One region of the Priestia sp. 10L35 genome, then DNA from elsewhere that is predicted to be linked to it. Evidence: predicted binding sites of a transcription regulator. Region 1 holds the regulator's gene; each other region holds the start of a gene.
What was found. The regulator Rex, encoded in region 1, represses fermentation and respiration genes when NADH is low (regulators of the CRP and FNR family bind a similar motif). The targets are predictions, from matches to a motif close to TTGTGAAATATTTCACAA.

Region 1 (7,525 bases):
TTGACCTACTTCTTCGTCAGCTGCTGAGATAGCCGCTACTTGAGCAATTGAATCTTTACCTTGAATTGGTTTAGAGATTGCTTTTAGTTCTTCAACCGCTACAGCTACTGCTTTTTCCATACCTTTACGGATACCCATTGGGTTAGCACCAGCCGTTACGTTTTTAAGACCTTCTCTGATCATTGCTTGCGCTAAAACTGTTGCAGTAGTTGTACCGTCACCAGCAACGTCGTTTGTTTTGCTAGCAACTTCGGCTACTAATTTAGCACCCATATTTTCAAATGCGTCTTCTAATTCGATTTCTTTTGCAATTGTTACACCGTCATTTGTAATAAGCGGTGAACCGAATTTCTTTTCTAATACAACGTTACGACCTTTTGGTCCAAGCGTTACTTTTACAGCATTTGCTAATGTATCTACACCACGTAGCATTGCGCGACGTGCTTCTTCGCTAAATTTAATGTCTTTTGCCATGTTCTTTGACCTCCTCAAGATGTTCTTAATAATCTATTTTTTACGTATGATAAGTTTGTGGTTAAAATTAGCCGATTACAGCTAAAATATCGCTTTCGCGTAAAATTAAGTATTCAGTACCTTCGTATTTCACTTCAGTACCCGCATATTTTGAGAAGATGATACGATCGCCCGCAGCTACTTCTAAAGCTACACGCTCACCGCTTTCTAATACTCGGCCTGTACCAACAGCAACAATTTTACCCTCTTGTGGCTTTTCTTTTGCACTGTCCGGTAACACGATACCGCTTGCTGTTTTTTCCTCAGATTTTACAAGTTCAATCACTACGCGATCACCTAATGGCTTTAACAAGTGAAACAACCTCCTCAAATAATATGTTTGCATTTTTATTAGCACTCAACCTCAACGAGTGCTAACACAATTATTATATTAAAACAAAGTGGGTTTTTTTTGCAAGTATTAAACAAAAAAAATTTAAAATTTACGAAAACTACATATAATAGTTTTAGATTTCGACGATTTTGAGAAATAAAGCATTCTTTTCTCTGTTCAATAATATGTATGTTACAATACGAGCAAGAAGAAATTACTAACTTTACAGTACTTCTTCGACATATATACATAAAAACCTTTTAAAGGAGTATAGAAGATTGGAAAAACGTTATTGGTATGTTATCCTCACCTACATCCTTATGCAGTTTTCAGGAGTTGTTGGTATACCGCTGTTAAAATTAACAGGAATGTTTGATCAATATCCAGTTCGAACAGCGAATGTCATGCTTTTGACTTATTGGACCATCATTAGCTTTATCCTTGGTTTACTTATTGTCTTACTGCTGCTGCGCCGTGACATGTCCATGCGTATAGAACATGCGGGAACAACGGTAACTGTGGTCTGGTCAGTCCTTGGGGTGTTCCTGGCTATGGCTGGTCAAGCTGTAGCAGGTATGATTGAGCACGCTCTTGGCATTACCCAAGTATCTGAAAACACACAAAATATTGTTAATCTTGTTAAAGCAACGCCGTTCCTCATTGTCGTTACGTCTGTTATTGGACCAATTCTAGAAGAGATTATTTTTCGAAAGATTATTTTCGGCTCTCTTCACAAACGATATAATTTCTTTGTCTCTGCATTTATTAGTTCCCTTATTTTCGCTGCCGTACACTGGGATTTTAAACATTTGCTCGTGTATACAGCCATGGGATTTGTATTTGCATTCCTTTATGCAAGAACAAAACTAATTATTGTACCCATTATTGCTCACGTGTTGATGAATACAATCGTTATTTTATCTCAAACTATTTTTGCAGATAAAATTATAGAAATGCAAAAGCAAGCAGAACAAATGCAGTTTATTTTTGGAGGCATGTTTTTATGAAGAATATCCCTTTAACACGAGGGTTTATTTATATTATTATGGGGGTTTTATTCACCTACCTGGCTATTCAAAATGCTCAGGAAACCGTGTGGAATTTCCCCACGATCTTATTTGCACTCGTAGCCGCGTTCGATTTCAGATTTGCGGTGCGCATTTTTATCTTGCACTATAAAATTAAAAAGTTGCAGCAGCAATATAAAAATCAAGATGATTCATCTAAATAAAAAAACCACTGTTTCAGTGGTTTTTTTACATACTAACATCTTCTCTTTCTTGCTCTGCCCTTGCCTTTAACACTTTGCGATACGAAATGCGGGAAATAATGATGCTGATTTCATACAAAATTAAGAGCGGCACTGTCACCATCATGTGCGAGAGCAATTCTGGTGGTGTAATAAGTGCGGCAATAACTAGCAGTACGAAATAGGCATACTTTCGAATTTGAGATAAAAACATAGGCGTGATAATACCTAATCGCGTCAAAAACATGACGACAACAGGAAGCTGAAACAACAGGCCAAAAGGCAGTGTGAGCTGCATTAAAAAAGAAAAGTATTCATTAATGCCAATCACTTGGTTTACATTCAGCTCATCAGAAACGCGCGTCATAAAATCGACGACAAATGGAAACAACACAAAATAAGAAAAAGAGACACCGCCGATAAAGAGAAAAATGGAAACAGGAATATATCCAAGCGTTACCTTACGCTCTTTTTCATATAAACCAGGACTAATAAATGCCCAAAGTTGATACAGTGCAACAGGAGCTGCAAGTACACAGCCGATAATAACAGCAAACTGCATATAAATCTTAACTGGATCTGTTAGCCTAAATGCATTCATCGTTAAATTTTTTGCCTCATCAGCATGCTGTAAATAGACAATAACCTTATCCGCTATAAAAAAGCCGCCAATTGTGGCAATGACAAAGAAAAATAAAACAATTAAAATGCGCTTTCGCAGCTCTCCTATATGATCATATATTGACATTTCTTGTTCGGTCATACTATGATCACCCTTTTACTCTTTGTCATCTACTTGACGCTGTTTATCTTTTTCACGATCTTCTGAGGCACCGCTAGCGGCATGCTTAAACTCTCTAAGCGTTTGCCCGACTGATCTTCCTAGCTCCGGTAACCGTTTCGGTCCAAAAATAAGCAGTGCTACAATCGCAATAATAATCCAACTGCCTGCTCCAATCCCCATATTCCCACTCTCCTTATTAATTTAGACTTAAGGAAATCGTAACACAGTCCATCTTATTCAACAGGATAATTTTTCAAAAAGTAGACAAGCGACTGTAATTCTACAGCCAGATCAATATGATGCAGTCGAATCTCATCCGGTACGTTTAAGCGTGCAGGAGTGAAGTTTAGAATCCCTTTAATTCCGCAACTCACTAAACGATCGGTAATTTGCTGAGCCACAGTGGCAGGAACGGTTAAAATCGCCACTGAGATATCATCACTCATATAATCTTCCAATTGGTCAAGGTGATAAACCGGCACGTCGCCTACTTTTGTACCGACTTTATCTTCTATCACATCAAAAGCGCACTCAATTTTGGTGTTATTATTTTTAATAAAATTATAATTTAAAAAGGCCGTTCCCAGATTCCCTACGCCAATCAGTGCTACTTTCGTTACTTCATCTTGGTCTAACGTTTTACGGAAAAATGTAAGTAAATAATTCACATTGTAGCCGTATCCCTTTTTCCCTAATGCTCCAAAGTAAGAAAAATCCCGGCGAATAGTAGCAGAATCAACTTTCACTGCCTCACTTAACTCCGCTGACGAAACACGCTGTTTACCAGAAGCATGCAAGTTTTTTAAAAAACGATAATAAAGCGGCAATCGTTTAGCCGTTGCTTGTGGTATTTTTAATTGTTCAGTGTTCACGTTGTACCCCCTCAGTTCATGTATGTCATTACTAACATTTTCAAGTCATATTGCATTACCTTTCACAAAGCCTCAACCGCCTTGAGGTAGCGCTTCCAATTCTCTCTCTTTTCTCTTGTTTTATATATACTCCGCTTCACACCCCGACGCCTTTTGTCTATCCAGGAATACTTAAAGTCGGTAGCTAGAACGAAGCAATTAGCCCTTCAAAGGATCCGTTTGTTAGTCATGACGGATTTTCTACATCCATCATATATAAGTTCAGAGATGCACTTATCTCTTATTTTAACATAGTATCCTGTATAAAATGTGCAGGTAAAATCATTTTATTTCATGAATCAAAACATTCGCTTCATCATTTGTTCTTGTCCCTCTACAAATTACAAACGCTTGTAGGAAGAACTTGTAGTTGAAAATATGTTAAAATACACTATGGATATACTACTAGAGGTGAAAAAATGATTATTCTACAATTGAACGGTATTACAAAATACTATGGGGCAGAACCCATTTTATCGAATATAAAGTTAGAAGTACAATCAAAAGACCGCATTGCCCTAGTGGGACGAAACGGTGCAGGTAAATCAACTTTATTAAAAATTATTGCTGAGCAGCTTTCTTATGACAGCGGAGAAATTATTAAACCTAAAGGTGTTTCCATTGATTATATGGGACAAGATACAGTTCTTGAGTCAACACTCTCCATATGGGAAGAAATGATGACAGTCTTTGCTCCGTTAAAGAAGATGGAAAAAGAATTACGTACGCTTGAAACGAAGATGGGCGATCCAGACATTTTTAATGATTCAGTTCAATACGAAAAACTAACCAAAGAGTACGATCAGCTTCAAGTAACGTTCAAAGATTTAGGCGGCTATCAATATGAAGCGGATACACGATCTATTCTTCACGGTTTCCGTTTCTCAAACTTTGACTATAGCACCCCTATTTCCTCCTTGAGCGGTGGACAAAAAACGCGCTTGGCTCTTGCAAAACTGCTTTTAACAAAGCCAGACTTGCTTATTCTGGATGAGCCTACCAACCACTTAGATATTGAAACTTTAGCATGGCTGGAACAGTTTCTGCAAGGGTATGAAGGAGCTATTTTAATTGTTTCACACGATCGTTACTTCCTTGATAAGGTCGTAAATCAAGTGTATGAAGTCACACAAAAAACAACGGTCAAGTACACGGGCAACTACTCTAAATACCTTGTACAAAAAGCAGAGCGATATGAAAAAGAGTTGCGTCAGTACGAAAAGCAGCAAGATGAAGTCGCAAAACTGAATGATTTTATTCAACGAAACATCGCCCGCGCATCGACTACAAAACGTGCGCAAAGCAGACGTAAGCAGCTCGATCGAATGGAGTTAATAAATCGACCTAACGAAGGCGAAAAATCAGCTAGTTTTTCGTTTGAAATTGAGCGTCAAAGCGGAAATGAAGTCTTAAATCTCGAAAACGTGTCCATCGGATATGATGAAAACAAATATGTCGTCCAAGACGCAAACCTTCGGATTAAAAAAGGTGAAAGCCTTGCGTTGGTTGGTCCTAATGGAGTTGGGAAATCTACGTTATTAAAAGGTATTGTGGATAAACTAAGCTTCAAGACTGGAACCATTTCTTTTGGCTCAAACGTAATGGTTGGTTATTACGACCAAGAGCAAGCTAATTTAACGTCTAATAAAACTGTTTTAAATGAGCTTTGGGATGACTACCCATCCAAACCTGAAAAAGAAATTCGTACAGCGCTTGGAAATTTTCTGTTTTCAGGTGATGATGTACTGAAAATCGTTTCGACGCTTAGCGGTGGTGAAAAAGCACGTTTGGCTCTTGCGAAGCTTATGCTTCAAAAAGCTAATTTCTTAATTTTGGATGAACCTACTAACCATCTTGATTTAGATAGCAAACAAGTACTCGAGAATGCGTTAATTGATTACCCAGGGACTCTATTATTTGTTTCACATGACCGTTATTTTATTAATCGTATTGCAAACAAAATAGCAGAGCTATCTCCTGAAGGAGTAGAAGAATTTCTTGGAGATTATGACTATTATGTAGAAAAGAAAGCAGAAATAGAGGAAATCAAAGAATTAGAAAATATAAAAGCCAACGAAGAACGTACGGTAAAAGTAGATAAACAGTCTTATAAACAAGATAAAGAACAAAAGAAATTGATGAGGCAGCGAACGCGCCGAATTGAAGAAATTGAAACTGAAGTAAACAAATTAGAAGCCGCACAAGCGGAGAATGAAGAACTTCTTTGTAATCCTGAAATTTATCAAAACCACGAAGAAGTATCAAGATTAAACGGTGAAAATGAAAAAATTTCTTCACAGTTATCCACATTAATGGAAGAGTGGGAAGAATTACAGCTGCTTCTAGAAGAATAGCCTATATTTTTTCGTATTTATTCACCCTATTTACTTGTTCGTGCGCTTTAGGACAAGCTTTATCCACTCTGTGAATAAATAGTGGATATCTGTCTGATTTTCATAATTAAAACTTGTTGATAACATGTCCGTGTACTGAGTGCACGGACTTTTCCACATAATTATCCACAGTCAATTCTAAATTTATTGAATATTGTTGATAAATCATTTTTATCCACAAAAAAGACGAATGAGAAATAAATCTCATTCGTCTCTTACTCTTCCAAGTCTAAACCGGGGTTTGCGTTTAATGACATATCTGAGCGTTTTCCTTGAGCAAATCGTACACTTGCCGCTGCTCCAATCATTGCGGCATTATCCGTGCATAGAGATAGCGGCGGGATAATAAGCTCAATGTTTGATAATGGTGCAAATGCTTCTTCTAGCGCTGCTCTAAGTCCTTTATTAGCAGCAACTCCTCCTGCTACTAACACTTGCTTAACCTTATATTCCTTTGCAGCTTTAACCGTTTTAGTTACTAACACATCAATAACACTCGCTTGAAAGCTAGCAGCAAGTGTTTGTGGAAGAATTTCTTCACCTTTTTGCTTCGCGTTGTGGACAGTGTTAATAACTGCTGATTTTAACCCACTGAAACTAAAATCATAGGATCCTTCTTCTAGCCAAGCACGCGGCAAATCAATTAATGGCTCTCCTTCATGTGCAAGGCGGTCAATATGAGGTCCGCCTGGATATGGAAGGTTTAACGTGCGGGCTACTTTATCGTAGGCTTCTCCTGCCGCATCATCTCTCGTTTCACCAATCACTTTAAACTGACCGTGACTTTCCATGTATACAAGCTCTGTATGCCCTCCAGATACAACTAGCGATAAAAGCGGGAATTCTAATTTTTTGATTAGCTGATTTGCATAAATATGTCCTGCAATATGATGAACACCAATTAATGGCTTTTGGTGTGCAAATGCTAGCGCTTTGGCTGCATTTACGCCAATAAGAAGTGCTCCCACAAGCCCAGGTCCTTCCGTTACAGCTATTGCATCAATATCTGCAAACGTCAAGTTCGCTTGATTTAAAGTTTCTTCAACTACTACCGTAATTTGTTCCACATGATGACGAGATGCAATCTCCGGTACGACACCGCCAAATCGTTTATGGCTTTCTATTTGTGATGCCACCACATTGGCTACAATTTCATGACCGTTTCGAATCACGGCCGCTGCTGTCTCATCACAGCTTGTTTCTAATGCTAAAATTAATTGATTTTCACTCATAAATTCACCCACATAACTAATGCATCCTCATTGTTATCAGAATAATAATTCTTACGAATACCTCCAGGTTTAAAACCTAGCTTTTGATACAATGATTGTGCAATATGAT
Region 2 (7,525 bases), on a different contig from region 1:
ATCATGAATCGACCCTACGCATACTTTTGTAATGTTTTTATTCACCATCTTTATTTCCCCCCAGCATTATGATGTGACAACTGTTTCGAACAGCTCTTTTTTCGTCTTTTTGCTTTCGACGATTTCTTTCCAAGGATCACGGTACGTAGATAACGCTTCGTCCATACGCATATTCAGCTCTCTTCTCGTCTGGGCGTCATCAAGCACTGATTGAATGTGTGAAAGTCCCATGCGCTCAATCCATGCAGAGGTACGTTCTAAATAATTAGCCGTTTCTCGGTAATACTGCAAATAAGCTCCTGTAATGTCCATCAATTCTTCGTCTGTTTTTACTTTATACAATAAATCTCCGCCGCGAAGATGCGTACCTCCATTTCCGCCCACGTAAATTTCCCAGCCGCCGTCAATTCCAATAAAGCCAATATCTTTAATACCTGACTCAGCACAGCTTCTTGGACAAGCAGATACAGCCATTTTCACTTTATGAGGCGTCCATAGTCCTTCAAATTTTTTCTCAAGCGCAATTCCAACGCCCATTGAATCCTGCGTTCCAAAACGGCAAAACTGTTCGCCGACGCATGTTTTCACCGTTCGCAGCGACTTACCGTACGCGTAGCCAGAAGGCATATCTAACTCTTCCCATACGCTAGGCAAATCTTCTTTTTTAACACCAAACAAGTCAAGACGCTGACCACCCGTCACTTTTACGAGGGGAATTTCATATTTATCAACAACATCTGCAATTTTTCGTAAATCTTCTGCATTTGTGACGCCTCCGTACATGCGAGGAACAACAGAATACGTGCCGTCTTTTTGAATATTCGCGTGCATGCGTTCATTCACAAATCGTGATTCGCGTTCATCAACGTATCCGGTTGGATTCACCATACCTAAATAATAATTCAGCGCCGGACGGCATTTCGAACAGCCTTCTTCATTATTCCACCCAAGTACATTCATAACTTCACGCGTATGCGAAAGACCTTTTGCTTTAATTTCTTCGACAACTTCATCTCGTGACAAAGTCGTACAGCCGCAAATCGCTTCTTTTTGAGCTGCCGCGTCAAAGTCAGCGCCAAGAGTATGCTGAAGCACTTCCGCTACAAGCGGTTTACATCCTCCGCAAGAGCGAGAGGCACTTGTACAAGCTTTGATTTCATCAACCGATGAGCATCCTTGTTTTTGGATAGCTTCCACAATCGTACCTTTTGTTACGCCGTTACAGCCGCAAATAATATCATCGGCGCTCATGCTTGCTACTAAGCTTTCACCCGCGTTACCGCCAGATGGCTGTAAAATTGACACTTTTGCGACATCCGATACGTCTTCTTGCTTTTGTATCATTGAAAACAGTCGATTTCCGTCGCTGCTGTCTCCAAAAAGAACGGCTCCTACGATTTGATTGCCTCGCAAAACAAGCTTTTTATAAATGCCGTCTTGTTCATCGAACACTTTGATTGCTTTTTTCTCTTCATCTTCCGTGAAGTCGCCTGCCGAAAACACTTCAACACCTGATACTTTTAGCTGTGTGGATAAAACTGATCCTTCATAAGGCACTTTTTCTGCCCCGCAAATCGCTTTTGCTAATGCTTTTCCTTGTTCATACAGAGGTGCCACCAGTCCGTATACCATTCCTCTATGCTCTGCACATTCTCCAACCGCGTAGATGTTTGAAATATCCGTTTGCATATAGTTATTTACAACAATTCCTCGATTTACGTTAAGTCCCGCTTCTTTTGCAAGCTGAACGTTTGGCTTAATTCCAACGGCCATCACGACTAAATCAGCGTCTAAAAACGTCCCGTCTTTAAAAGATAACCCTTCAACTCGCTCATCGCCGACGATTTCCGCCGTTTGTTTTTCAAGCAAAAACTTCATGCCTTGTTTTTCTAATTCGTTTTGAAGCAATTTGCCCGCTGTTGGATCGAGCTGACGTTCCATTAAATACGGAGCTAAATGAATCACAGATACGTCCATCCCTAGATTTAACAGTCCGCGCGCTGCTTCTAATCCAAGCAGTCCGCCTCCAATAACCGCTGCTTTTTTATATTGCTGAGAAGCCTGCAGCATTTCATCCGTGTCTTTTATATCTCGAAAAGCCGTAACTCCTTTTTTATCAGAGCCTGGAATCGGAAGAATAAAAGGAAGAGACCCCGTTGCTAAAATCAACTCATCATACGATTCTACTCTGCCGCTGTTTGTCGCTACTTCTTTTTTTACTGAATCGATGCTAGTAACCGTTTCGCCCGTATATAATGTAATATTGTTTTCTTGATACCAGTTCCAATCGTTTAACGTAATGTCTTCAACATTCGTATCTCCTTGCAGCACTTTTGATAGTAAAATACGATTATAGTTCGGATGCGGCTCGCTTCCGAAAATCGTAATTTCAAACGCTTCGCTTGAAACCTTCAATACTTCTTCAATCGCTCGAACTCCAGCCATTCCATTTCCAATCAATACGAGTTTCTTTTTTTGCATCTTCCATTCCTCCCCTGGCGTCTATACCTGCTTGTTTCAAAGATATATTTTCTATGCATCTTTAAAGATACATTTAAGATATATGAATTTTCTGAATTGTTCAACCCATGTGTTAGATTATCTAACACAGTTATGGTATGTATGCGATTCCATTGCTTTAACAGCAAGCAAAAAAAATAAGTGGTCTAATTACGTTTTAATTTGGATCATCCTTTGCATTTTATTTTGTGATCTTTTTCACAACATTAATGTAGCAAGAATAAATAACCGGAGCTATGATAAAAATCACTCCTATTAAAAATGAGCGATAGTTTGATCGTCTTGTTCTAAAGACTTGGGTTAGTATCTTATCATCTATCTTTTCATCAATATATAAATTGATTATCGCCTGTATCGCAGACCAAGCAATTCTAAATGTTTATATGTCAAAAATAACAATCCCAAAAAATTCTTTATAAAGAATTTTTTAGACAAACTGTTCTTTATAGTATTTACTATTACTCCCATATTCTTTATAATGAAAGTATAGAACCTTTATAAAGAACAGAACGGAGAATTAAAATGCCACTCGTAAACATTAAAAAACTTTGGACTCCTTTAGAAATCTTTGGCTTTAAACTTTATAAGTGTAGAGATACAAAAAGCTACTACTATAAAACAAGGAAAAGTTATAATCTAATAAAATTATAAAAAACAAGCCCTATTCCTTTTCAAATAGGGCTTGTTTTTTTATTTTCCCGTAAACCAATTCACAACGTACTCTCCCCACACCTCATTTCCTTTTTTCGTTAAATTACCGCTGTCTTTATTTATATACTCTCCTAAATGAAAGGGCCAAATAAGCGAGTGATTCATATAATATACCCAGTTTGCTTCAGAGACTCCCCTGATCGCTTCTACCCCTTCTTCATAGGACTCGGTTTGTGAAATATATGGCTGTGACGGCTGAATCATAAGGGTTTTTTTCAAGTCTTTGAGCTGATGAATCAGCTTGTCTGTATTTTCAAGCGTCTCATCTAGCGTGAGGTGCTGATAGTCATTTTTAAGAGGTGCTTCAAACAAAATAATGTTTGGCTGAAGCTGATTAATTTGATCGGCAATATGTGAGGATAAAAGCTCATCCGTTGTTTGACTGCCGTATGAAAGTATTTTAACCGTAAATACATCACTTCCATATGTAGCTGCTAGCTCTTTTTTTAACTGCTGAGGCCACCCTGCTTCCTTTGCAGATGTGGCAACCACAAGAGTCAGAGGCTTTTTATTTGCAATAGATGACTGGATTTGCTTTGTGATAAAGTCCGGAAGATTTTTTGTATAAGCAGATACATCGGAAAACTGTTTTTCTTTATGTACAACAGCAGTTTTTACTTCACTTGCCTGTGCTTCCGTTTGCTCCTGCCAGTGCTGCGTCCCCGCATACATCACCGCCCCGCACAAAACAGCCGCCGCCACATTTACCCCAACCATCGCCTTCATTCAATCTCCCCTTTACAAGTTCTTCTTACAATCTCAGCAAATTGCTTTCATAAAGAAGAACTCAAAATTAGTAGCTCCTGCGAATATCCCCTCAAAGGACTCATCCGGATAGGTCTAGCAACTCTATCATCACCGCTCTTCCTTGATGGTAGAGTTGCTGCATCGATATAAAAATAATTATAGATTAGTAGAATTTGGAATGGGGGACCTTTCGTACGTAAAATCTCTACAAATACACGTATACTTCGCATATTTCCTAGCGAAACGTGAAGTTTCCGGGGAAATTACGTCACGTTTCTTAAAAAGAAAACATAATGTACGTTCATTCGCACATGTGATCTTCCCCTTGTACAGTAGAGATACCGGCGGAATACAGCAAAAACGCGTTTTTGAAAAAGGAATGCTGCATGCAAAAAAGCTCGTTTGATCAAATCGCTTCATCTTTTCATCCATTAATTGTGTCGATGATTAAAAAATTTCATATTTACAAAGACTACGACGAATATTATCAAATTGCATTGATTGGTCTATGGAGAGCGTATCAAAAATTTGATGAAAACAAAGGATCTTTTTCTGCTTATGCTTACACAACCGTTCGTGGTACGATCCTTTCTCATTTAAAAGGCACCATTTTATACGAAGAACGCGAAACACCGGCTGAACAGAACCTACTTTCACTAAACGAAGATCCCGCTCTTCCCGTTCCGCTAGAAAGTGAAATTATCAAGCAGCATATTGAACACTTAACGGGAAGAGAAAAAATCTATGTAATCGAACATCTTCTAAAAGGCTACTCGTATAAAGACATTGCTTACAAATACGGAGTATCCACGGGAGCCGTTAAAAACTGGGGAAAAGCAGCCCGCAAAAAGCTAAAGGCCTCACTTCTTAGGGAGTAAGAAAAGGAGGAAGCTTATGATGAGCTTCCTCCTTCCGTTCATATGGGTAGTCCAAACGATTGTTCATATGTAAGACAAGTTTGTTCAATAAATCGAACGCATTATGCCAAGACAACCGGACTTTCTAAACAGTAATTGCGAATAACAGCCGCTCTGGCCAGCTTTTTTTCTAAACTATAATAAGAAAGCTTCACTGGAATGAACGTTCCGTCTTTGAAGTGAATCAGCATAGAGGGTGAATGAACTGAAGCAAGCGTGTGTGAAGTATGAACATGAGAGGCAAAAATCCAGGCGCAGCCATAGTCATTTGGCGAAGATGTCGGAAACGCAATGATGGCTTGTGAACGATTAATAACAAGCGGCGTAAGCTGTTTGTACGGAAACATTTTTCGAACGGCGGCAATGGACCCCTTAAACGTACTTAATTCCCGAATGCACGCTTCTTCTAATAATTGCTTACACGTCTTGCTTAACATGTATTCTCCTGTTGTATCCAGCACCTTTGTGCAGTGTATAGGGTCGTTCACTGGAATCAATGCTTTTGTCGTCAAACCAATTTGATAGTTTTCATCATTTGTCATACATCTACCCCCTTTTGCTACTTTATAACTATTCTATACTATCAAAAAGGGGAAAATCTAGTCTTTTTTTCTCATTATTTGAAATATTTTGAATTTATTTTATATCCAAAGAAAAAGGCGCTGAAACCAGCGCTTTTCTTTTAAATAAAAATGTCTAAAATAAGAACCATTGCAAACGATAGAATCGTTTCCATCACTGTCCACGTTTTTAACGTACTTCCGAACGGAGTCTCCTTCTTCAAGCGTGTTAAGGACATAGATGAATTTCGGTTGACTGTTAGCCTAAAAGCTTTTGTTTTCTGTTTCTTTATATTAAAATCAAGCTTATAAATAATAAGATTTGATATAACAATTAATTTAGATATTAATAAACATTCAGTTTTGTCGATGTACTACCATTTAGTTTTGGTCACGAAGCTTTTATTTATTGACCACTGACGGTTCACATATTGATGTGGCAAAAGAATATATTGAAGATCAACTGATGAAAGTGAGGTGATTTGATATGGCTAAACAAAATAAAGCTTATAAGTTTCGTTTGTATCCAAATGATGAACAAGCTTTGCTTATACGGAAAACCTTTGGTTCTGTTCGTTTCGTCTACAACAAAATGTTAGCAGAACGAAACGAAACTTACCAAGATCTTAAAGAAGATAAAGAAGCATTAAAAAAAGTAAAGCACCCAACCCCTGCTAAATATAAAAAGGAGTTTAAATGGTTAAAAGAAGTAGACTCATTGGCATTGGCAAATGCACAACTGAACTTAGATAAGGCTTATAAAGCGTTCTTTAAGGGGAATGCTAGGTTTCCGAAATTCAAAAGCAAACGGCACAAACAAAGCTATACAACGAATGCTGTCAACGGAAATATTCAATTGCTGGATGGCCATATCAAATTACCTAAATTAAAAATGGTCAAAATTAAGCAACATCGAGTAATTCCTTCAGAGTACAAAATCAAATCTTGTACCATATCTATAACTGCATCAGGAAAATACTACATTTCTGTGTTGACTGAGTACGAAAAGGAGATTGAAAGAAAAGAGCTTAAAAAAGTTGTTGGATTAGATTTTGCGATGGATGGGTTATTTGTCGATAGCGAGGGTAGGAAAGCCAACTACCCTAAGTTTTATCGACAATCGCTTGATAAATTAGCAAAAGAACAACGTAAACTTTCTCGTAAAAAGAAAGGCTCTTCGAATTGGCATAAACAACGTATTCGAGTGGCTGAAATACAAGAAAAAGTGGCAAATCAGCGTAAGAACTTTCTCCACCATAAATCTAAAGAGTTGGTATCCTCCTTTGACGCTGTTATAATTGAGGATTTAGATATGAAAGGAATGTCACAAGCTCTAAAGTTTGGTAAAAGTGTTGCTGATAATGGATGGGGAATGTTCACGTCCTTTTTGCAGTACAAACTAAAAGAAAAAGGGAAACAGCTTGTTAAAATCAACAAGTGGTTTCCTTCTACTAAGACTTGTTCGAGTTGTGGGAGTATCCAACCAATGCCGATGCACATTCGAACATACACCTGTTCGTGTGGACTAAACCTCGATAGAGATTATAATTCAGCACTCAACATCAAAAAAGAAGGCATTCGCTTATTAACGACTGCCTAGTAAAAATATTAACTTTTGGAACAAGAGGGTTAGCTTGGTTTATTTCGTCAGCTACCAAGAGTGACGATTACCCAAGAAGCCCCCACTCCAAGCACCCCGTAAGGGTGGTAAGTGGTGGGTAGTTCACACGGTGAGCTTGAAGGCCGTACAAAAATCGTTGAAGAAAAATTAGCGAGCAAGCTTGTATTCAGCCAAACACCAATGCGTAATTTCATTAGGCGCTTAGAATATGAAGCCTTATCCATTCATACCGTCGTATTTTACAACCGCCCGTTTTTAATTGACGAACATGAAGACATTTATAAAGCTATTAAAGAACGTAATGCTGAAAAAGCGGAAGCGCTAATGCAAGAGCATCTTCAAAAAGATTTAGAGTTTTGCCTGCACTTGCTTCAGCGAAGACAATAAAAAAGCTGCCAATCGGCAGCTTTTTATACGTACATCTTTTCCTTTGTAGAAATATCAGCTAA
Region 3 (7,525 bases), on a different contig from region 1:
TTCCTTCTAAGTCGGTTAGAATTCCATTAAGATAGTCGACTCCTATATCGATACCGATCGAGTAGCCTGCATTTTTATTAAAAACAAGCATTACAGGTCTTCTGCCGCCTCTGGATTGCCCTGCCCCAATTTCAAAAATAAAATCTTTTTCAAGCAGTGTATTTACTTGAGAGGAGACAGTAGACTTGTTTAATCCTGTAATCTCAGAGAGAGTTGCCCTGGAGATAGGGGAGTTCTTTAAAATTTCATCTAATATTAATTTTTGATTCATTTTTTTTACTAAAGCTTGATCTGCAATTTGAATAATAACCACTCCTTTGTTTATCTATCGAACTAAGTTGGTGTTTTTTGAAGCTTAAATTAGATATTTAAAAGTATCATATCTAATATTATAACTAAATTTTCTAAAAAAAACATTGAAATAAACATTTATTTTGTATATGATGAAATAAAGTTAGTTTATTGGATAAACAAACTAACTGAATCAAGATAGTTAATGGATAAACTTGTTCACTTAAATCGAAGGGGGAAATGACAAATGGTCCAAACTAGTACTAATAAAATTAATTATTTTGAAAGCGTAAACAAAGTTTTATACGAAGGTAAAGATTCTAAAAATCCTTTAGCTTTTAAATACTATAATCCTGAAGAAGTAGTAGGCGGTAAAACAATGAAAGATCAGCTGCGTTTTTCTGTTGCTTACTGGCACACGTTTACAGCAGATGGTACGGATCCTTTTGGTGCAGCTACTATGCAAAGATCTTGGGATAGATATGATGGAATGGATTTAGCAAAAGCGAGAGTTGAGGCAGCTTTTCAACTTTTTGCAACATTAAATGTTCCATTCTTCGCATTTCATGATCGAGACATTGCTCCTGAGGGCAGTACGTTGCAAGAAACAAATAAAAATCTTGATGTTATCGTCACTATGATCAAAGAATATATGCAAACAAGTAACGTAAAGTTATTATGGAACACAGCGAATATGTTTACAAATCCCCGGTTCGTTCATGGTGCAGCTACTTCTTGTAATGCAGATGTATTTGCTTATGCGGCGGCTCAAGTAAAAAAGGGGCTTGAAACAGCAAAAGAATTAGGCGCAGAAAATTATGTATTCTGGGGCGGCCGTGAGGGATATGAAACACTGCTTAACACAAATTTACAGTTAGAGTTAGATAACTTAGCTAGATTTATGCATATGGCTGTAGATTACGCAACCGAAATTGGATATACGGGGCAGTTTTTAATTGAACCTAAACCTAAAGAGCCTATGACACATCAGTATGATACCGATGCAGCAACAACTATTTCATTTTTAAGACAATACGGATTAGATAAATACTTCAAACTTAATCTAGAAGCTAACCACGCAACGTTAGCTGGGCATACATTTGAACACGAATTACGAGTAGCTAGAGTACAAGGCTTCTTAGGATCAGTGGATGCAAACCAAGGTGACCCTCTTTTAGGCTGGGATACAGATGAATTCCCAACGGATTTATATTCTACAACGCTAGCAATGTATGAAATCCTGCAAAATGGAGGGCTGGGAAGCGGAGGATTAAACTTTGATGCCAAAGTACGCAGAGGTTCTTTTGAACAAGACGATTTACTCTATGCTCATGTAGCAGGAATGGATGCGTTTGCTCGAGGGTTAAAAGTAGCACATAAATTAGTAGAAGATCGTGTTTTCGAAAATGTTATCAACGAGCGCTACAGCAGCTTTAAAGAAGGAATTGGGCTTGAGATTGTGGAAGGAAAAGCTAACTTCCATACACTGGAGCAGTACGCGTTTAAAAATCCGAATATTGTGAATAAGTCAGGAAGACAAGAACGATTAAAGGCCATTTTAAATCAATATATTTTGGAAGTTTAAAGGACAAACGAGAGTAGAAACAATTCTACTCTCGTTTATAAACGCGGAGGTATCAAGATGAAATATGTAATTGGAATTGATCTAGGAACAAGCGCCGTAAAAACGATTTTAGTTGATACAAAAGGCAAGATTTGCGCTGTGGTTTCTAAGAATTATCCTCTCCTTCATGAAAAAACAGGGTATAGTGAACAGAATCCAGAAGAATGGGTTCAGCAGACGGCTAGTGCTTTAAGTGAATTAATTGCTAACGCTAATATAAAACCCGAAGATATAGAAGGAATTAGTTATTCTGGACAAATGCATGGCCTTGTGATGCTGGATGAAAACTATAACCTATTACGTAACGCCATTTTGTGGAATGACACAAGAACAACAGAACAATGTCATCATCTTTATAAAGTCATTGGAGAAAAACGTCTTTTAAAGATAACAAAAAACCAGGCTTTAGAAGGATTTACTCTTCCTAAGTTATTGTGGGTAAAAGAGTATGAACCGGCTATATTTGAAAAAACAGCTGTATTTATGCTGCCTAAAGATTATTTACGCTTTAAAATGACCGGCTTTATTCATAGTGAATATTCAGATGCTGCCGGTACATTATTATTAAACATCAGCAAGAAAAAATGGGATGATGAGCTTTGCCAATTAACAGGAATCAATATTAATCTTTGTCCGCCACTAGTTGAATCTAGTGAATGCATAGGCAATATTAGTGAAGCGTTCTCTCAAAAAACGGGATTAGCCACTTCAACGAAAGTATTTGCAGGTGGAGCTGATAATGCTTGCGGAGCAATTGGCGCCGGCATTTTATCATCAGGGGAAACACTATGTAGCATTGGGACATCAGGTGTTGTTCTTTCTTATGAGGAACGAAGCGATAGAGACTTTGATGGAAAAGTCCATTATTTTAATCATGGAAAAGAAAATGCCTTTTATACGATGGGTGTTACGCTATCTGCGGGGTACAGTTTAGGCTGGTTTAAGGACAATTTCGCAAAAAACGTCACGTTTGAAGAATTATTGGCTGACCTAAAAAATGTCCCAATCGGCTCAAACGGCCTTTTATTTACCCCTTACTTAGTCGGAGAACGTACACCGCATGCAGATGCTACGATTCGCGGAAGTTTTATAGGAATGGACGCCTCTCATAAAAAGAGAGACTTTACGCGAGCGGTTATTGAAGGTATTACGTTTTCTTTAAATGAGTCAATTGAAATCTTTCGAGAAAGCGGAAAGGAAATTACGTCTATTGTATCAATTGGCGGAGGAGCAAAAAATGATCATTGGCTTCAAATTCAAGCAGACGTTTTTAATGCAAAAATCGTAAAGTTGTCTACTGAACAAGGCCCAGCGTTAGGAGCAGCCATGCTAGCAGCTTATGGCTGTGGCTGGTATAACTCATTGGAAGAGTGTGCAAACGTATTTATTACCTCGTCGAAAACATATTATCCTAATGCAGAACATGTACAAGTCTATAAACAGCTTTATGAATTATATAAAGAAGTCTACCTTCAAACAAACGACTTAAGTAAAAAGCTAGGCGAATTTAAAAGGAAATAATAGGTTGCAAAATATGCAACCTTACTTTAAAAAGAAACTTCATATGAAAGTAGCTTGTATCAATTGATTATGGTTGTATATCGATATACCTGACACAAAAGGAAGTATAGAAAATGCTGTAGTAAGATTTGATTCACTAGAAAAATACGTACATTGGAGGGGAGGATAAGAGCAGTTAGTCGAATAGACGACGAAAATTTCTTTTGTGTTCCAAGAATTTGAAAACGTATTCAAATAAGTGCGAACTCAGTTAGAAATAGAACTTCTACTGTTACTTTTAACTAACTGCTTTTAACAACGCATGAAACAAAATCGAAACTCATTATATATTTTTTCTATTACCTTAGTTGCCGCTATCGGAGGGTTACTGTTTGGATATGATACAGCTGTAATATCTGGAGCTGAAGAATCATTAAAGGTGTATCTTATTGACAGCTTAGGGTTAGGATCTTTAGCACATGGTGTTACTGTATCAAGTGCTTTAATAGGATGTATTATTGGAGGATTGGTATCTGGTTATTTTGCGACGAAACTAGGACGCAAACAATCACTTATACTAGCAGCTATTCTTTTTATAGTCTCAGCGTTAGGCGCTTCTTATCCTGAGTTTTTATTTTTCACAAAAGGGGAACCGACACTCTCTTTGTTACTTGCTTTTAACTTCTACCGCATTATAGGTGGGATTGGTGTTGGCTTAGCATCAGCCATTTGTCCCATCTATATAGGAGAAATTGCACCGGCAGATATTCGCGGCAGATTGGTATCGTTCAATCAATTTATGATTATTTTTGGAATGTTAGTCGTTTACTTCGTGAATTGGGGTATTGCAAATGGGGAAACCTTAGAATGGATTAATGATGTAGGTTGGAGATACATGTTTGCTTCAGGAGCCATTCCAGCTTTACTCTTTGTAGCACTCTTGTTTTTAGTTCCTGAAACGCCTCGCTACTTAGCTATACAGAATCAAGATCAAAAAGCTTTAGCCATACTAACTAAAATTAATGGATCTTCAGAAGCGAAATCAATTTTAGAAGATATTAAACAAACAATTTCTACCAATGTTTCGTCTGAAAAATTATTGGCATATGGAAAATTAGTTATCGTTGTAGGTATACTGCTTTCTGTATTTCAACAGTTTGTAGGAATCAATGTAGCTCTATATTATGCTCCGCGTATTTTTGAAAGCATGGGAGCAGCTAAAGGTTCTTCTATGCTGCAAACTATTATTATGGGATTAGTAAACGTTATTTTTACAGTAATTGCAATTTTGACGGTTGATCGTTTGGGAAGAAAACCTTTATTAATAACAGGGTCTATCGGAATGGCCATTGGAATGTTCGGTGTAGCAAGCATGGCTTTTTCAAACATCATTGGTATAGGGACGCTTGTATTTATCATTATTTATACAGCTTCCTTTATGATGTCATGGGGACCAATTTGTTGGGTGCTCATTTCAGAGATTTTTCCTAATAAAATTAGAGGTCGTGCTGTAGCTATTGCCGTAGCTGCTCAGTGGGCGGCTAACTATTTTATTTCCTCTACATATCCCGTGATGATGGAATATAGCGGAGGATTAACATATGGTTTTTACGGTTTAATGAGTATACTTTCTGCTTTGTTTGTCTGGAAATTTGTTCCTGAAACAAAAGGTAAAACTCTCGAACAAATGGAAAATATGTGGAGAAAAAAACTAGGGGCTTCAAAGAGTAAGAAGGCCATATAACCATTGAGCTTTTACTTAGAGAATAGATGAATATAAAAATTTCAAAAACACCTAAACTATCTTTAGGTGTTTTTAATATGTAATCTTTATGAAGAAAGTGGATAGCTTTTTTAAAAAATATTGCTATAGTGATAAGTCTCTTTGAAAATAGAAATATAGTTTTCTTTATGAGGAGTGTTTCATCGTAAATATAAATAACGGTGCAATGAATTTACAAAAAATCTGGGGGTATCCGCTATATACGGAATATCCTAAAGAATTAAAGTATGATCATGCTTCCTGGGTTCCCGCGTATCAGAATCGGAAAATGATTGATTGGATGTTTCAGCAGGTCAAACAAGCAAATCAGTAAGTGTTAAAGCTCAATACTTCATCTAGTACTTATAAAAAACTCTTTCAGTTAATAAAAACTGGAAGAGTTTTTTCCTTTTATTAGGATAGTCACAAGGCACCTTTTATTCCCCACAATTACCCAAATATGTGACGAATTTATGGTAAAGCCATTTAAACTAGATAAAAAGCGCTTCAAGTGTGATGAATATCACACCTTTTAATGATACAACATGATAATTTTTTAGGAGTAAGCAATATGTCATGACAAACTTCAATATGTTAGGAGGTTATTAGCCTTTTGATCTGTTGAGATGCATCTCTAATATGAACGTTTATATACCATTATTATGTACAGAGGTTTAGAAGAAGGGAGCCTGAGCTTAGGTGAGAAAGCAAAAATCAATGCATATTGGCAAGTTAATCATTCTCTCCGTATTCATCACAATTTTTTTAGCAGGCTGTGATAGTCGTTATTTGATTTTAAATCCGCAGGGGGCGGTGGCTCAAAAAGAATACCAGTTAATTATTTTTTCTATAATTTTATGCACAATTGTTGTTATTCCTGTTTTAGGTCTGCTTGTGTATATCGTTTTACGCTACCGTGATAAGCCTGGAAACAAGGCTTCGTATCGGCCAGACTGGGACGATAGTAAGCGTCTTGAATTTATTTGGTGGGGCATCCCCATTATTATTATTAGTATTTTAGGTTTCGCTACGGCCAAGACGACGTATGACTTAGTAGATCCGCCGAAAAAAGATGTAAAGCCGCTAACAATTGAAGTAACATCCCTTGACTGGAAATGGTTATTTCAATATCCGGATCAAGATATTGCGACAGTGAACTATGTCAACATTCCAAAAGATGTGCCCGTTCAATTCGTGCTAACGTCAGATGCACCTATGAATTCTTTTTGGGTACCCGAGTTGGGAGGACAATTATATACCATGCCGGGAATGGCAATGGGGCTTTGGCTGCAAGCTGATCACAAGGGAGAATATTTTGGTTCGGGTGCTAATTTTACGGGTGAAGGGTTCGCTCATATGAACTTTAAAGTTAAATCTACATCGACAAAAGAATTTAATCAATGGGTAAAGCAAGTGAAAGAAACATCACCAGCTTTAACAAAAGCTGATTATAGCAACCTTGCCCAAAAAGGTCTTTCTCTAGAAAAATCGTATTCTACCATTCCTAAAGGCTTATTCCAAGAAATTGTCATTAAAAACGGTGGTCAATATTATAGTCAGCATCACCATATGAAAAATGAAGACATGAAGACTATGAATGTGGCTTCTGAAGAACAAGTACATGCACAGCATGAGCACCAGGAAGGAGGAAAATAAGTTGTTAGAAAAATTAAAAGATTTTTCATCTCATTTTTTTGTGACAGGAGAACCGATGATTTACGGAGCAGATGTCGCCATTTTATTAACATTAGCCGGTATTATTTTTGTTCTTACGTATCTTAAAAAATGGAAGTGGCTATGGCGTGAGTGGCTCACAACGGTGGATCATAAAAAAATTGGTATTATGTATATGCTTTCTTCATTATTAATGCTGTTTCGAGGCGGAGTAGATGCATTATTAATGCGTATGCAACTAGCATTCCCTCAGTGGCATTTTCTAGATTCTAATCATTACAACGAAATTTTTACTACGCACGGAACCATTATGATTCTATTTATGGCAATGCCGCTTATGTTTGCGTTCTTTAACATTGTTGTACCGCTTCAAATTGGAGCAAGGGATGTCGCCTATCCTTTTTTAAACGCGGTAAGCTTTTGGCTATTTTTCTTTGGCGCCATGCTTTTCAATTTGTCGTTTGTAATCGGCGGCTCGCCAGATGCAGGATGGTTGAGTTATCCTCCGCTTTCTGGCATGCAGTTCAGTCCTGGACCAGGTCAAGATTTTTATATTTGGGGCATTCAAATATCAGGTATTGGCAGCTTGGCTTCTGGAATTAATTTTATTATGACTATTTTAAAAATGCGTGCACCGGGCATGAAACTTATGCATATGCCCCTATTCACGTGGT
Region 4 (7,525 bases), on a different contig from region 1:
TAAATGGTTAATGCTTAGCTTTATATTAGGGAGCGGGGGAGGGCAAATGTTGCTCAATCCGACATTTCCTTCTATAAAACAAGAAATGAATCATCAGGAAAAATCAATAATTGTCATGGTTGAAAAAGAAAAATTCGCGGAATTTAAAAGTCAGCTACAAAAAAATTATCCTAATATAAAGATTAAGAGCGAATTTCACACGGTATTTACAGGACTTTCATTAAACGGCTCCATCTCGGATTTGGAAAAACTATCTCATAATCCTTCTATTATTGGTTCACATTCTATTAAAAACTACCAGGTTGCAGAAGAAAATAGTGTAACCTTCATTGGCTCAGAACAGGTAAGAGGCTTATTTGATACTCATAATCAGCGCTTAACAGGAAAAGGGATCAAAGTAGGCGTCATCGATACGGGTGTTGATTATTCTCATCCCGATTTAAAACAAACCTACAGGGGAGGGTATGATGTAATAGATAAAGATTATGAGCCGATGGAAACCACTCGGGAGCAAGGAGAGCCTACTCTGCATGGCACTCATGTAGCTGGTATTATTGCAGCAAATGGAAATATTAAAGGTGTAGCACCTCAGGCGGAGATCTACGCATACCGAGCTCTTGGACCTGGTGGAGCTGGAACGTCTGAAAGTGTTATTCTAGCTATCGAAAAAGCAATTCAAGATGATGTAGATATTATTAATTTATCATTAGGAAATGATGTGAATGGCCCTGATTTACCAACAAGCTTAGCGTTAGATCGAGCTGTTGAAAAAGGAATTGTAACGGTTACATCCAGCGGCAATTCAGGTCCAGGTTTATGGACCGTGGGCTCTCCAGGTACAGCGGGAAAAGCTATTTCGGTTGGCGCTTCTGTTTCCCCGACAACAGTTCAATTTCTAACAATTGGATTTAACAAAGAAAAAATTATGATGGCGCCAGTAGAAGGGTCTCGTCCATGGACGTTTAATCAAACGCTGCGTGTAATAAATGAAGAATACTTCAAAGAGCAAAAGCATGCGTTGGGTAACGTCATTTTGCTAAAAGCAGAAGGAAATGCGGTTGAAAAAAAGATTAAACAAGCTGAACAGGCAGGAGCAAAAGCCGTTATTTTATATAGTCCGACTGAAAAAAACATAATCGGTAAACTACAAGAATCAGTAAATATTCCAGTGATATGGGTAAGTAAAAAAAACGGTGATACCATTAATCAATACATTCAGTCTCAACAGCCATACTTACGCACTGGCAAGCAAGTGGTGCAAGACTTGCTCACATCTTTCAGTTCAAGAGGACCTGTAACGACTACTTGGGGAATCAAGCCGGACGTCGTCGCACCTGGTTACTTCATTAATAGTACAGTTCCTGGGGGATATGAACGCATGCATGGAACAAGTATGGCTGCGCCCCATGTAGCTGGAGCGTGCGCTCTTATTTTACAAGCTCACCCGAACTGGTCTCCTGAACAAGTCAAAGCTTCATTGATGAACACAAGTAAAGTAATGCAGCAGCTAAATGGTAAAACGTATCACGTATATGAACAAGGAGCCGGGAGAATTCAAATAGCAAAAGCTGTCACAGCAGACTCTTTATTTTATCCATCTTCTTTATCTTTCGGTATTTTTACGCGCCCATCAAAGAAAGTCTTATCATTTAAAATTGATAACCAGTCTGATAAAGCAAAAACGTATCGCTTGAACGTTCCGAAAAGGGATGAAGGAGTGAATTGGGATGTTCCATTACCTGTCACCGTGCAGCCCCATCAGACAAAAGAAATAGCTGTCACTTTATCGGTGCAGCCCCGTTTTAAAAATAAAGGTATATATGACGGATATTTGGAAATAAATGATTCACGTGAAACATTTTCGCTTCCTTATATGTACATGGTTAGCATTCCAGATTATCCCCGTGTCATGGGATTGCAAGTAGCAGCGGAAAAAGAGAAAAATACGTATAGTTATGAACTGTTTTTGCCTGAAGGAGCAGATGAGTTAGGCGTTGCTCTTTTTGATAAGCAGTCTTTACAGTTTATATCGTATTTAGATGTTGACGTTGATGTAGAAAGAGGCATGAGAAAACGGAAAATAACGATCGATGAATCGCTTGTACCGGGAGCGTACCAAATATTTGCATTTGTGAAAAAGCATGGACAAGAGCATGTTGTAAACAGTACAATAACGATTGAATGAACCTCTTTAAATGTTTTCATTTGAAGAGGTTTTATGTGTGGCAGAAATGTGAACAATAAGAAGAGATTGTGAAGTTTTTAGCTTAAACACATTGACATTAAATATACGCTATTGTATGCTTACAGGGAATATAAATGATAAGGTTTTCAATCTGTGAAAACCGTTGATATTTCTGCGTATTTTATTAGCTGTTTTTACCTTTTTTAGCAATTTTTTTTGCCTTTCTATCATATATTGAGCTATAAAAACGATAGAGAATTCGGAAAAAAGAAAATTTTGCAAAAGGGGTATGAGCTTATGAAAGATCGCAACCGTCATCCTTTGCAAGCGATGGCATTAGTGTCAATCATTCTATCACAGTTAGCAGGTTCAGTCTTAATTGGCTTATTCTCTGGAAGATGGGCTGATCAATGGCTTGACACCGAACCACTATTTTTGATTTTAGGCCTTCTTTCAGGGCTAGCAGCAGGTGTTTTTATGATGCTGCGGACAGTCCACCATTTTTTTTCAGGAGATTAATAATTCATGCAGGATTTGCAGCACGTTTTTCCAAGACTTCGTTCATACATATTGTATTTGTTAGCATTATACGTTCTCGGCTGGGGATTTACAAGTTATAAGGCTGTTTTTGCAGGTTTAATTTTAGGAACCGCCCTGAGTTTGTATAATTTGTGGAACTTAGTAAGAAAGTTTGAGCAGTTTGGACAGGCGTTGGATGAGGGGAAAAAGCCCCGTTCAATTGGGACTGTTGTAAGATTTGCAACAGCTGCTCTCGCAGTTGTGATTACCATCTCTTATCCAAAAACCTTTCATATTATTAGTGTAGTTGTGGGATTAATGACGTATTACGTTGTCATTATCATAGATTTAGTTGTTCAAAATATGCGTAGAAGATAGAAAGAGAGGTGAACACAGTTGGGTCATGAATCACCAACTATAGAGTTTCTAGGCCTTACTTTTAGTCAAAGTAACTTGCTTATGGTTACCGTAGCTTCTGTTATTGTATTCTTAATTGCAGTTTTATGTACTCGTACTCTTGCTATGAAGCCAAGCGGTGCACAAAACTTTATTGAATGGGTCTTAGATTTTGTTAAAGGACTCGTTAATAGCAATATGGATTGGAAAACAGGTGGCCGCTTTTTGACGCTAGGTGTAACTTTACTTATGTACATTTTTGTGTCAAATATGTTGGGTCTTCCATTTGCCATCGTGATTGACCATAACTTATGGTGGAAATCGCCAACCGCTGATCCAGCAATTACGCTGACGTTAGCCGTTATGGTAGTTGTACTATCACATTACTATGGTATTAAAATGCGAGGGTTCTCTGCATACACGAAAGATTACTTCAAGCCAATGGCATTTTTATTCCCGCTTAAGATTATCGAGGAGTTTGCCAATACGTTAACGCTTGGCCTTCGTCTTTACGGTAATATTTATGCTGGGGAAATTTTGTTAAGCTTGCTAGCTGGTTTAGCAACAACAGGCTTCCTAGGTACAATTGGAGCTGCTATTCCAATGCTTTTATGGCAAGGATTCAGTATTTTTGTAGGCGCAATTCAGGCCTTCATTTTCACAATGTTAACGATGGTTTATTTATCTCACAAAGTGAGTAGCGACCATTAATTTATAAAGCTTTGTTCAAGTAATACCCAATTTGGACAAAACAAAACTTAGTTAAACAAAATCATATATATTAAGGGAGGACTTTATAAAATGGGTTTAATAGCATCTGCAATTGCGATTGGTTTAGCGGCACTAGGTGCTGGTATTGGTAACGGTCTTATCGTTTCTAAGACGATTGAAGGCACAGCTCGCCAACCAGAAGCACGTGGTACATTAACTTCAATGATGTTCGTTGGGGTTGCTTTAGTTGAGGCGCTTCCAATTATCGCCGTAGTTATTGCATTCATGGTACAAGGTAAATAATAATGTGTTACATGTGGCGAAGATCATTCAAAAGAACCTTCGCCATTACTTTATGTCTTTAATAAGTAAATTATATATGTGGAGTCTCTGAAGGGAGTGAACATGGCCGTGTCGAACATGTTTGTGTTAGGAGCAGCAGGCATTAATGGTGGAGATATTCTTTTCCAATTAGTGATGTTCCTTATCCTACTTGCGTTACTTCAAAAATTCGCGTTTGGTCCTGTAATGGGAATCATGAAAAAACGTGAAGAGCATATTGCCGGTGAGATTGATGAAGCAGAAAAGCAAAATGAGGAAGCGAAGAAGCTTGTTGAAGAGCAGCGTGAAATCTTAAAGCAATCTCGTCAAGAAGTGCAAGTAATGATGGAAAACGCTAGAAAGTCTGCAGAAGATAAAAAAGAAGAAATCATTGCGGCAGCACGCGAAGAGTCTGAGCGTCTAAAAGCTGCAGCAAAACAAGAAATCGAACAGCAAAAAGATCAAGCAGTTGCTGCGTTACGTGAGCAAGTTGCTTCATTATCTGTTTTAATTGCGTCGAAAGTTATTGAAAAAGAACTTTCTGAACAAGATCAAGAGAAGTTAATTCATGAATATATCCAAGAAGTAGGGGATGTACGATGAGTCAACCAGCTGTAGCCAAGCGCTATGCACTAGCTCTTTTTCAATTAGCAACAGAAAAACAGATGATCGATGAAATGCAAGACCAGCTACAAATCGTTGAAGAGGTGTTTGCTAAAACACCTGAATTAATGGATGTATTAACTCATCCAAAAATTACAATTGAGCGAAAAAAACAGTTTGTAAGTGAGGCATTTGCTGAACTTTCACCAACTGTTCAACATACGGTTCTTCTATTATTAGAGCGTCACCGCATTCAAATTGTTAGCGAGATGGTAAAAGAGTATCGTTTCCTAGCGAACGAAGTACGTGGCGTGGCAGATGCAACTGTTTATTCTGTCAAACCTTTAAGTGCAGATGAGAAAAGAGCAATCTCACAATCATTTGCTTCTAAAGTTGGAAAACATACGTTAAATATTTCAAATATAGTAGATAAAAGCCTAATCGGCGGCGTGAAGCTTCGCATTGGTAATCGTATCTATGATGGCAGCATTAGCAGCAAATTAGAAACGATCCACCGAGGACTTCTTGCACACAGATCGTAGATAGGGGTGAAATTCATGAGCATCAAAGCTGAAGAAATTAGTGCGCTGATCAAGCAGCAAATTGAAAACTATCAGTCTGAGATTAAAGTGAGTGATGTAGGTACTGTTATCCAAGTTGGGGACGGTATCGCACGTGCTCATGGCCTCGACAATGTCATGGCTGGAGAACTGGTTGAATTTTCAAATGGTGTCATGGGAATGGCACAAAACTTAGAAGAAAACAATGTAGGTATCATTATTTTAGGACCATATACGGAAATTCGTGAAGGTGACGAAGTTCGCCGTACAGGACGCATCATGGAAGTTCCAGTAGGGGAGCAGTTAATCGGTCGTGTTGTTAACTCATTAGGTCAGCCAGTAGACGGCTTAGGCCCAGTAGAAACAACAAAAACACGTCCAATTGAAGGTGCTGCACCTGGCGTTATGGATCGTAAATCAGTACATGAGCCGCTTCAAACAGGTATCAAGGCGATTGACGCACTTGTGCCGATCGGTCGTGGACAGCGTGAGTTAATTATCGGTGACCGTCAAACGGGTAAAACATCGGTAGCAATCGATACAATCTTAAACCAAAAAGATCAAGATATGGTATGTATCTATGTAGCGATTGGCCAAAAAGAATCAACAGTTCGTAACGTAGTAGAGACATTACGTAAACACGGTGCTCTAGATTACACAATCGTTGTAACAGCATCAGCTTCACAACCAGCTCCACTATTATTCTTAGCGCCATATGCTGGGGTAACAATGGGTGAAGAGTTTATGTATAACGGTAAGCACGTACTTGTTATTTACGATGACTTAACAAAACAAGCATCAGCTTATCGTGAACTTTCATTACTATTACGCCGTCCTCCAGGTCGTGAAGCGTATCCAGGGGATGTATTCTACCTGCACTCTCGTTTATTAGAGCGTGCGGCAAAGTTATCGGACGCAAAAGGTGGAGGTTCATTAACAGCTCTTCCATTTATTGAAACGCAAGCAGGAGACGTATCTGCTTATATCCCAACGAACGTAATTTCGATTACAGACGGACAAATTTTCTTACAGTCAGATCTATTCTTCTCAGGCGTGCGTCCTGCGATTAATGCTGGTCTTTCTGTATCACGTGTAGGGGGATCTGCACAAATTAAAGCGATGAAAAAGGTAGCAGGTACACTGCGTCTAGACCTTGCATCTTATCGTGAGCTTGAATCGTTTGCTCAGTTCGGTTCTGATCTTGACCAAGCAACTCAAGCAAAATTAAATCGAGGAGCGCGTACAGTTGAAATCTTAAAACAAGGTTTACACAAACCGCTTCGCGTAGAAAAACAAGTAGCTGTGCTTTACGCATTAACAAAAGGCTTCTTAGATGATGTTCCGGTATCAGATATTACGCGCTTTGAAGACGAGTACTTAACATGGTTAGAGTCAAACCGTAAAGAAGTACTTGAATCAATCCGTACAACTGGTGGACTTCCTGAAGCTGGCGTATTCGAATCAGCACTTGAAGAATTCAAGAAAACATTTATTGCATCTGAATAATATATTGTCAGCATGGTATGTTAAGACAATCTTTCAATAAGGTGAAGGTGAACATTTGTTCACCTTTCATACCACGTGATCTTCTAAAACAAGGTGGTGAAACCTTTGGCATCATTACGTGATATACAAACTCGAATCACATCGACGAAAAAAACGAGCCAGATTACGAAAGCAATGGAAATGGTTTCAGCTGCAAAGCTGAATAGAGCGGAACAAAATGCAAAATCGTTTGTTCCATACATGGAAAAAATTCAAGAAGTAGTCTCAAGCGTAGCCCTAGGCAGCAGAGGCGCTTCACATCCAATGCTAACTGCGCGCAGTGTGAAGAAGACTGGTTACATCGTAATCACTTCAGATCGCGGTCTAGCAGGAGCATATAACAGTAATATTTTGCGAAAAGTATCTCAAGCTATTGAAGAACGCCATCAATCACCTGATGAATACGGTGTGATTGCAATTGGACGAGTAGGGAGAGATTTCTTCGTGAAACGCGGCATTCCGGTTTTGCTTGAAATCACAGGCTTAGCAGATCAGCCAGCTTTTGCTGACATTCAAGGAATCGCTTCACAAACAGTTCAAATGTTTGCAGACGGTACGTTTGATGAACTTTACTTATACTACAATCACTTTATCAATACGATTTCACAAGAAGTGACGGAGAAGAAGCTATTGCCTCTAACAGATCTTCAACCTTCTGGTAAACTTGTTGGTTATGAATTTGAAC

Region 2: nirB (nitrite reductase large subunit NirB) is a predicted target of Rex. The motif match lies at 2,707-2,724, and genes of this name have one in related genera.
Region 3: AC1DEF_RS10620 (cytochrome c oxidase subunit II) is a predicted target of Rex. The motif match lies at 5,689-5,706, and genes of this name have one in related genera.
Region 4: AC1DEF_RS20995 (AtpZ/AtpI family protein) is a predicted target of Rex. The motif match lies at 2,252-2,269, and genes of this name have one in related genera.

The regions. Positions count from the first base shown of each region.
Region 1 is NZ_JBFTKA010000022.1:1,965-9,489, reverse strand. Features, by position in the region: gene groL (chaperonin GroEL) at 1-474, opposite strand, end outside; gene groES (co-chaperone GroES) at 542-826, opposite strand; gene AC1DEF_RS28140 (CPBP family intramembrane glutamic endopeptidase) at 1,126-1,854, shown strand; gene AC1DEF_RS28135 (YdiK family protein) at 1,851-2,078, shown strand; gene tatC (twin-arginine translocase subunit TatC) at 2,104-2,859, opposite strand; gene tatA (twin-arginine translocase TatA/TatE family subunit) at 2,875-3,060, opposite strand; gene AC1DEF_RS28120 (redox-sensing transcriptional repressor Rex) at 3,114-3,752, opposite strand; gene AC1DEF_RS28115 (ABC-F family ATP-binding cassette domain-containing protein) at 4,211-6,145, shown strand; gene tsaD (tRNA (adenosine(37)-N6)-threonylcarbamoyltransferase complex transferase subunit TsaD) at 6,400-7,416, opposite strand; gene rimI (ribosomal protein S18-alanine N-acetyltransferase) at 7,413-7,525, opposite strand, start outside.
Region 2 is NZ_JBFTKA010000004.1:407,098-414,622, forward strand. Features, by position in the region: gene nirD (nitrite reductase small subunit NirD) at 1-48, opposite strand, end outside; gene nirB (nitrite reductase large subunit NirB) at 67-2,481, opposite strand; gene AC1DEF_RS17685 (SGNH/GDSL hydrolase family protein) at 3,211-3,957, opposite strand; gene AC1DEF_RS17690 (sigma-70 family RNA polymerase sigma factor) at 4,365-4,856, shown strand; gene AC1DEF_RS17695 (competence protein ComK) at 4,958-5,437, opposite strand; partial or broken gene AC1DEF_RS17700 (transposase) at 5,841-5,936, shown strand; gene AC1DEF_RS17705 (RNA-guided endonuclease TnpB family protein) at 5,943-7,055, shown strand; gene AC1DEF_RS17710 (FCD domain-containing protein) at 7,170-7,463, shown strand; gene AC1DEF_RS17715 (FMN-binding glutamate synthase family protein) at 7,487-7,525, opposite strand, start outside.
Region 3 is NZ_JBFTKA010000002.1:910,860-918,384, reverse strand. Features, by position in the region: gene xylR (transcriptional repressor XylR) at 1-304, opposite strand, end outside; gene xylA (xylose isomerase) at 539-1,876, shown strand; gene xylB (xylulokinase) at 1,934-3,436, shown strand; gene xylE (D-xylose transporter XylE) at 3,738-5,159, shown strand; gene AC1DEF_RS10625 (hypothetical protein) at 5,365-5,511, shown strand; gene AC1DEF_RS10620 (cytochrome c oxidase subunit II) at 5,895-6,833, shown strand; gene qoxB (cytochrome aa3 quinol oxidase subunit I) at 6,835-7,525, shown strand, end outside.
Region 4 is NZ_JBFTKA010000006.1:142,343-149,867, forward strand. Features, by position in the region: gene AC1DEF_RS20990 (S8 family serine peptidase) at 1-2,185, shown strand, start outside; gene AC1DEF_RS20995 (AtpZ/AtpI family protein) at 2,483-2,704, shown strand; gene AC1DEF_RS21000 (ATP synthase subunit I) at 2,711-3,082, shown strand; gene atpB (F0F1 ATP synthase subunit A) at 3,101-3,811, shown strand; gene atpE (F0F1 ATP synthase subunit C) at 3,902-4,114, shown strand; gene AC1DEF_RS21015 (F0F1 ATP synthase subunit B) at 4,217-4,735, shown strand; gene AC1DEF_RS21020 (F0F1 ATP synthase subunit delta) at 4,732-5,277, shown strand; gene atpA (F0F1 ATP synthase subunit alpha) at 5,293-6,801, shown strand; gene AC1DEF_RS21030 (F0F1 ATP synthase subunit gamma) at 6,907-7,525, shown strand, end outside.